2 regions of the Latilactobacillus sakei subsp. sakei DSM 20017 genome follow, and region 2 is predicted to be linked to the other one. Evidence: predicted binding sites of a transcription regulator. Region 2 holds the regulator's gene; the other holds the start of a gene.
The links. Region 2 encodes CtsR, which represses protease genes until heat stress. Its sites were predicted from a motif close to TTGGTCAAAAAAGGTCAAANA; they were not measured.
Positions count from the first base shown of each region.

Region 1: the regulator CtsR is predicted to act here: its motif matches at 2,384-2,404, upstream of clpP (ATP-dependent Clp endopeptidase proteolytic subunit ClpP).

Region 1 covers NZ_AP017929.1:1,869,179-1,873,391, forward strand. Annotated here, with positions in the region: gene LEUCM_RS09420 (adhesive domain-containing protein) at 1-8, opposite strand, end outside; gene LEUCM_RS09425 (nucleoside hydrolase) at 198-1,157, opposite strand; gene LEUCM_RS09430 (glycoside hydrolase family 73 protein) at 1,372-1,953, shown strand; gene clpP (ATP-dependent Clp endopeptidase proteolytic subunit ClpP) at 2,497-3,081, shown strand; gene LEUCM_RS09440 (DsbA family protein) at 3,306-3,830, shown strand; gene LEUCM_RS09445 (MarR family winged helix-turn-helix transcriptional regulator) at 3,945-4,213, opposite strand, start outside.
Region 2 covers NZ_AP017929.1:683,470-687,682, reverse strand. Annotated here, with positions in the region: gene LEUCM_RS03415 (ATP-dependent Clp protease ATP-binding subunit) at 1-2,439, opposite strand, end outside; gene LEUCM_RS03410 (CtsR family transcriptional regulator) at 2,457-2,927, opposite strand; tRNA gene LEUCM_RS03405 (tRNA-Pro) at 3,086-3,159, opposite strand; tRNA gene LEUCM_RS03400 (tRNA-Gly) at 3,193-3,264, opposite strand; tRNA gene LEUCM_RS03395 (tRNA-Pro) at 3,291-3,364, opposite strand; tRNA gene LEUCM_RS03390 (tRNA-Arg) at 3,370-3,443, opposite strand; tRNA gene LEUCM_RS03385 (tRNA-Leu) at 3,458-3,543, opposite strand; tRNA gene LEUCM_RS03380 (tRNA-Gly) at 3,558-3,629, opposite strand; tRNA gene LEUCM_RS03375 (tRNA-Thr) at 3,637-3,709, opposite strand; tRNA gene LEUCM_RS03370 (tRNA-Leu) at 3,745-3,828, opposite strand; tRNA gene LEUCM_RS03365 (tRNA-Lys) at 3,852-3,924, opposite strand; tRNA gene LEUCM_RS03360 (tRNA-Val) at 3,927-3,999, opposite strand; rRNA gene rrf (5S ribosomal RNA) at 4,010-4,126, opposite strand.

The sequences.
Region 1 (4,213 bases), 750 kb from region 2:
TTTTTCATTTGGCAACACTCCTTTCGTATAGTTTCAACTTAACATTCACAAAATACAAAAGGTGATTTTATGCTTATGGTAATTATTAGTTATAAAAAATAACACAAAAAAGCCCCCATGACTATATAGCCATAGGTGCTTACTTTAACGCTAATATACGACCTTCATTTTAATAATACTATTTTTTTGCTTGTTAATTATTTTGCTACTTTTAAGAGTTGCCCAATCCGTGTTTTGAACTCAGCTAAAAAGCGTGGTGTATCAACTTGCACACAGACAGCTGTTCTCGTTTTTGGATCGTCCAAACGGGCATTGTCCCCAATTGTCCGACCACGTGAAGGCCCTTCGACCTCTGTTTTCAGATTCAATGGGAAGGTTGTCACAAGGCTTGAATCAATTGCCACTGCAACTGCTAATGGATCATGTAGGGCACAACCATGTAAATGAGGTGATGTTACTTCATACGCCTTAATATAATAATCAACCATATCAGCATAGGCTTTGGCCGCATCCGTTGCAAGTTCCCGCCATTCCTGGGTATCCGTCTTAGTGAAGAGTGTTCTGAGTGTCACATCTAAGCCGACCATCGTGACTGGTAACCCACTCTTGAAAAGTAAATCAGCTGCTTCTGGATCTTGACTAATATTAGCTTCCGCATATGGCGAAACATTCCCACAAACTGTGAGCGCGCCACCCATGATGACAATTTGTCCCACTTTTTGAAGCGTTGGTAAATCCTTTTGAATTGCTAATGCTAAATTCGTCATTGGACCAGTCGCGACAATGCTGAGATCAGCCCCATACTGTTGACAAGCAGCTAATATAAAATCAACAGCTGATTGACTAGCGGCATCCGCATGCGGTTGTGTTAAATGGATTTCGCCGACCCCATCTTGCCCGTGGATTTCCGCACTAATTGGTAACACGCTAAAGTCGTTAGTCGTCGTAGAATGACCAGCCCCTAAATAAACTGGGATTTCTGGATGGCCCAATAAATGTAAGATTTGTTGACTATTGACGACACTTCTTTCCGTCAAAACATTGCCATATTCTGAGGTAATGCCAATTAATTCAACTTCTGGTGAACCCAATGCATAGGCAATCGCCAAAGCATCATCAATCCCAGTATCTAAATCTAAAATCATTTTGTGTGTCATTTTACAACTCCTCCTAAACTTTGTGAACGCTTTTTTGGTACTAACTTTAGTGTACCGCATTGCGCGAACAACGTAAATTCTAAACTGTAATCCAACCGATTATTCTTAAATTTGTTTAAAGTTAACTAAATCACACTAAAATTCGGGGGTATTTTGATTCTTTTACCGTATTATTTGTTAAGCTGAACTTTACTATCAATTGGGAGGCAATTCATTGGCAACAATCACGTCTAAAATACGGATCGGACTAGTTTTCAGTGGCCTATTAGTGCTACTGACTGGCTGTGGCCTACATCAAAGCAGTCAAGCACCCGCTCGAACCTGGGAAACTAACCAAGAAGAACAACAACGGCAAAGTCGCTTCATTAAAAAAATCGGTCAAAATGCTAAATTGGTCTATCAAAAAAAGCATCAGGTTTTACCTAGTATTGTTATCGCGCAAGCCATTATCGAATCTGACTGGGGGCGCAGCGATTTAGCAACCAAGGCCAATAACCTTTTTGGTGTTAAGGGACAATACCAAGGGCAGCAAATCCTAATGAACACCGACGAATACGAAAATAATCAACGAACAACGATTAAAGATTACTTCAAAGTTTACCCTTCTCTTGAAATCGCAATTCAAGATCACAGTAATTTTCTGAGTGTTGGCACTTACGCGACACTCACCAACCTCACTAATTATGCGGAACAAGCCGACCTCTTACAAAAAGCTGGTTATGCCACTGATCCTAACTACGCAACTAAAATTAAAAAGGCAATCCAAGACTATGACTTGGCGGAATATGATGCTTAAATTAGAAAACGCCTGATATCGGTTAATTGATATCAGGCGTTTTCTAATAGAATTGACGAAGGCCACCTATTTCTAGGTGGCCTTCTAATTAATTTCGCATATTAAATTCTGACATAATGTCGGGGCGCCAGTCACTAATTGGCGCCGCTCGCTAGTACTAAATCACTAGCGGTTAAGGCATGTTCATATGCCGGTTTTATTTTTGGGTTAATGCAATTATGTCTCAATTCTTGTGTTTCTAAATATTTTCTCGTTTAAACAGCGTAAGCCGCCTCTTTACACTACTTGTAACTCCAGGGTTACTCCAGTTGATTAAAGTCTTCAAACAATACTTGATACTACAGTGATACGTGCTGATTAACTAATAAATAGTATAACATATTCTGGATTAAATTGCACCCTACATAATTAATCAGTATTTAGGACTTACCATTTGACCATAGTTGACCTTTGCTGTAAAATTTGGTTTATAGATTATTGGGAAGATTGACCAATTACTTTGGTTAAGCCCATCTTCTCAGCTTTATATAAGGAGGCAATTCAATGTTAGTACCGACAGTTATCGAACAAACATCTCGTGGCGAACGCGCCTACGATATTTACTCTCGTTTACTAAAAGACCGGATCATCATGTTATCTGGTGAAGTAAACGACCAAATGGCTAACACAATCATTGCGCAATTACTATTCTTGGATGCGCAAGATTCAGATAAGGATATTTCAATCTACATCAACTCACCTGGTGGTTCTGTGACAGCCGGTTTGGCAATCATGGATACAATGAACTTCATTAAATCTGATGTTCAAACAATCGCTATGGGCATGGCTGCTTCAATGGCCAGCGTTTTACTTTCAGCTGGGACAAAAGGCAAACGTTTTGCATTGCCTAACTCAACAGTCTTGATTCACCAACCTTTAGGTGGTGCACAAGGTCAACAAACTGAAATTGAAATCGCAGCTCGCGAAATTTTGAAGACTCGGAAACGTTTGAACCAAATCTTGGCAGATAATTCTGGTCAAAGCTTCGAAAAATTACAAGCAGACACTGATCGTGATAACTACATGACAGCCCAAGAAGCAAAAGATTACGGTTTGATTGACGACATTATGGTTAACCAACCAAAATAGAGTGCTGACTCAAACGCTTTGACTTTGAGGATTAACAAAAAATGGCAATTATGGTGTTTTTCAACCATGATTGCCATTTTTTGTTTAACCGGAAAAGACAGTTTGAGGAAGCACGTTTTCATTCCGGACATTACTTCAAACAGGACACCTCAAGTTTAAACCTTGTGATGTCCTTTTTTGCTACGTATTTGCTATACTTAGTTTAATACAGAGGAGGTTTTATTATGGATATTAGTGTTATTAAAAGTGATCAAGTGACAACTGAAGGTGGCATTGTCATTGGCCATCCTGAAGCACCCGTCACACTTGTTGAATTTTTGAATTTAGCTTGTCCCTATTGTCGCAAATGGTTCCTCAAATCAGAGGAACAGCTCACTAAGGCCGTCGAAGCCGGTAAAGTACGACGAATCATCAAACCATATAACAAGGATAAAGATGATCTATTAATCGGTAACCTCGCCCATACTTACCTACCCTTCGATCAACCCGCTGTTGCTTTAAACGCCATCCATTTTCTCTACACTCATCAAAAAACGTGGCGCCCTGATTTATCGGATTCTGAATTCGATAAATACATGCAGGCTAACCTTAAACTAAGCCCACTTGATAATACCGTGCAGTTAGCTGCCATTGTTGACGAAGCTCAAGCCGCCAATATCAAATTCGTCCCAACAATCATCGCTGGTGAACACATTTTTGATGAATCAATAACACCAGAAGAACTCGATAGGATTTTACAAGCTAAATAGGTAAAGCGCGCCTTTGATTTGTTCAAGGGCGCGCTTTTTAATATAAAAAAGCGATCAAAGTTCTTTAAAACAAGAACCTCGATCGCTTAATTTTTGCACTCATCATGATTTGCTTTAAGCAAATCGATCAGTGTCTGATTGAATGGCATTTAAATGTTTTTCGACTTCATTCATGCTTTGACGTAAGTCATGATATTTGTCGCTTGTGAAATCTAGGTAGTTGGTACAGTTACCGACACGTTCGTAGATTTCAAGTTTTTGTGATTCTGCTTGATCTGTTAATGAAACATCAACGCGACGTTCATCGTCAGATGTGCGCTTACGATCAACCCAACCATCCGCTTCTAAGCGTTTCAATAGTGGTGTTAATGTCCCACTATCTA
Region 2 (4,213 bases):
ATTAATGGTAATTTCACCTTTGGTAGCCCCAATTGTCACTGGTGTATCAGTCGTGATTTCACCAGCCAATAAGGCTTCACTCAAGCGATCTTCAACTTGCGTTTGTAATGCACGACGAATTGGGCGCGCACCGTATTCTGGATCAAAGCCGGCTTTAGCCACAACATCCATCGCTGCAGCAGTCATCTTGATCTTGACACCTTGTTCCGCTAAGCGGTTTAAGATGCCTTTGGACATAATCTTGACGATTTCACGCAATTCAGGTTGTGTTAATGAATGGAAGACCACCGTTTCATCGATTCGGTTTAAGAATTCTGGGCGGAATGACTTCTTCAATTCTTCCAAAATCCGGCCTTGCATTGCTTTGTAATCGGCAGTGACATCTTTGACCCCAAAACCAACTGACTTGTCATCACGTAAGGCTGTTGCCCCTAAGTTAGACGTCATGATCATGATTGTATTCCGGAAATCAACTTTCCGACCCTTAGAATCTGTCAAATAGCCATCATCTAAGACTTGTAACAAGATATTGAAGACGTCTGGATGAGCCTTTTCAACTTCATCAAAAAGAACAACGGAATAAGGTTTATTGCGGACTTTTTCAGTTAATTGGCCACCTTCGTCATAACCGACGTAACCAGGTGCTGCCCCGACTAACCGGCTCGTACTGTAACGTTCCATGTATTCTGACATATCAACCCGAATCAAGTTGTCTTCAGACCCAAACATGGCTTCTGCCAATGCTTTGGCCAATTCGGTCTTCCCAACCCCAGTAGGGCCTAAGAACATAAATGAACCGATTGGGCGCTTAGGATCCTTCAAACCACTGCGGGCCCGACGAATTGCACAGGCCACAGCTGAAATCGCTTCTTCTTGGCCAACAACCCGTTCATGCAAGACTTTTTCAAGTTGCAACAAGCGTTCGCTTTCTTTACGTTGCAATTGAGTGACTGGCACACCCGTCCATTGGGCAACGACTTGTGCGATATCTTCTGGTTGGACTTGAATATCTGTCCGGACACCATTTTCTTGTTCGGCTGCTTGGCGCTTAGCCATTTTAGCCTTAGCAATAATTTCTTTTTCGTGAATGGCAGCGGCTTTTTCAAAGTCTTGTGCACCAACTGCGACTTCTTTTTCTTTCGCCAACGATTGCAATTCAGTTTCTAAGCGATCGATTGGTGATTTTTGGTTAACAGCATCTAATCTGACCTTTGCAGCCGCCTCATCCATCAAATCAATTGCCTTATCAGGTAAGAAACGGTTTGTGATATAACGGTTCGCTAAAACAACGGCTTCGTGTAATGCTTCATCAGAGATTGTGATGCCGTGATGTTCTTCATAACGTGGTCGTAACCCGCGTAAGATTTGTTCCGCATCTTCTGGTGTTGGTTCATCAACCGTCACCGTCGCGAAGCGCCGTTCTAGAGCTGCATCTTTTTCGATGTATTTTTGGTATTCATCAAGTGTTGTTGCACCGATTAATTGCAATTCGCCACGGGCGAGGGCTGGTTTCAAAATATTTGAGGCGTCAATTGCGCCTTCTGCCCCACCAGCACCAATTAAGGTATGCAATTCATCGATAAAGAGGATTACTTGGCCATCTTCATGGATTTCTTCAATAATCTTCTTGAGACGATCTTCAAATTCCCCACGATACTTAGTGCCAGCGACTAATGAGCCCATATCAAGCATCATTAACCGTTTTTGTTGCATGTCGCTTGGCACATCACCGTTGATAATCCGTTGGGCAAAGCCTTCAGCAATCGCTGTTTTACCGACACCGGGTTCGCCAACTAAAACGGGATTATTTTTAGAACGACGTGCTAGGATTTGCACGAGTCGTTTAACTTCTGAATCACGACCAACGACTGGATCAATTTGATTTTCGCGGGCCATTTGGGTTAAATCGCGTGCCAATTGATTCAAAGTAGGCGTGCCTTCTTGATCAACCTTTTTAGCACTGGCTTTAGCGCGTTTCTTAGCAGTTGCAGCATCAATCCCCATCTTTTGGAGTAATAATTGACGTGTTTTGGCTAAACTGAGGCCTAAGTTTAATAGAATACGAGCCGCAATAATGTCATCATCGCGTAATAACGCTAGTAATAGGTGTGCCGTCCCGATTTTGACTGAGTTAGCTTGTTGTGATTCAACGCGCGCTAAATCTAGCACTTGTTTAGCTTTAGGTGAGTATGGCAAATAGCCGCCCACACCCATGGCAACGATTGAATCACCATAACCGGTTAAGCGTTCAATTTCTTCTAAGACATCAGTGGGTGTCACACCGAGTTCACGTAGTGCGTTCCCAGCAATCCCTTCGCTTTCGAGGACGAGCGCTAATAACAGATGTTCCGTCCCTAATGCATGATGATTAAACTTCTTAGCTTGTTCTTGCGCTAACATTAAAACGTTTTTGGCACTTGGTGTAAATAGATTATTCATGGATAATCCCCCACTCTTTACTTAATTTCGTAACGTAATCTTTCTAAGACAGCAATTAGCATTCGTGCGCGTAATTGCTCTTCTAACTGCTTATCATTGACGGCTAATGTCTGCGCATTGAGCATTGCTAATACCAAATTCCCCTCTTTTTGCGATAAAATCTGCTCATCATAGAGTTTTTGGATAATAGCTAATGTATCGGCTTGCGAGATTCGATCCTCAACACTACCAATCAACGCTTCTAAAAAGTCGCGATCATCTAAGAATTGAACCTTAACGATGCGAATGTAGCCGCCCCCGCCACGCTTACTATTGACGACATACCCCCGTTGTTCTGTAAAACGGGTATTAATCACATAGTTGATTTGTGACGGGACACAGTTAAATAGTTTAGCAATTTCGGAGCGTCGAATTTCAATCTGCTCGCTGTCAGCCAATATTTTTTTTAAATAGGCTTCAATAATATCCGAGATATTCTGACTTTGCAAATAGATCAATCCCTTTTTTTCATTCTTCAGCGCTTATAATTCAGTCTAAAAATTTAACTTTGACTAACGTTGACTATTATTATAACGATTATTCGTTCAAAAGGAAAGTTTGAAGAACTGCACAAAAAAAGACTTGTTCGACAACAAGTCTTTGAGAGTCGGGAAAACAAGATTTGAACTTGCGGCCCCTACGCCCCGAACGTAGTGCTCTACCAAACTGAGCTACTTCCCGGAGAGTTATTTAATTATTTACGGGTACAAAAAAAGCGGAAGACGGGATTCGAACCCGCGACCCCCACCATGGCAAGGTGATGTTCTACCACTGAACTACTTCCGCATTTTTTATTAACTTTTTGTATCCAGTCGGGAAAACAGGATTCGAACCTGCGACCCCCTGGTCCCAAACCAGGTGCTCTACCAAGCTGAGCTATTTCCCGTTATATGCACCCAGTAGGAGTCGAACCTACAACCTTCTGATTCGTAGTCAGACACTCTATCCAGTTGCGCTATGGGTGCATTTTTCATTATGATGCCGAGGACCGGAATCGAACCGGTACGGTAGTCACCTACCGCGGGATTTTAAGTCCCGTGCGTCTGCCAGTTCCGCCACCCCGGCTTAATCATAATGAAAGCGGAAGACGGGATTCGAACCCGCGACCCCCACCATGGCAAGGTGATGTTCTACCACTGAACTACTTCCGCATCTTAATGCCGACTAGACGATTCGAACGCCCGACCCTCTGATTACAAATCAGATGCTCTACCAACTGAGCTAAGTCGGCATAATAAGATAACTTTCATTGAATATTCAATTGAATGCGGGTGAAGGGACTTGAACCCCCACGTCTATATAGACACTAGAACCTAAATCTAGCGCGTCTGCCAATTCCGCCACACCCGCATTTTGGCGTGTAACTTGGCCGATGAGTCGTGACAGGCTCGAACTGTCGACCCTCTGATTAAAAGTCAGATGCTCTACCAACTGAGCTAACGACTCAATGGAGGTTACAGGGCTCGAATCTGTGACCCTCTGCTTGTAAGGCAGACGCTCTCCCAACTGAGCTAAACCTCCATTAAATATAGCGTGGCAACGTCCTATCCTCGCAGGTAGTTTCCCACCAACTACTATCGGCGCTAAGAAGCTTAACTACTGTGTTCGACATGGGAACAGGTGTATCCTTCTTGCTATCGCCACCACACTATTTGTGCTTGCGCACTGAGAAGAACTTCGTTCTCTCAAAACTGCATAATAAGTAATATTTTCATTTCAAAAGCCTAACATTGCA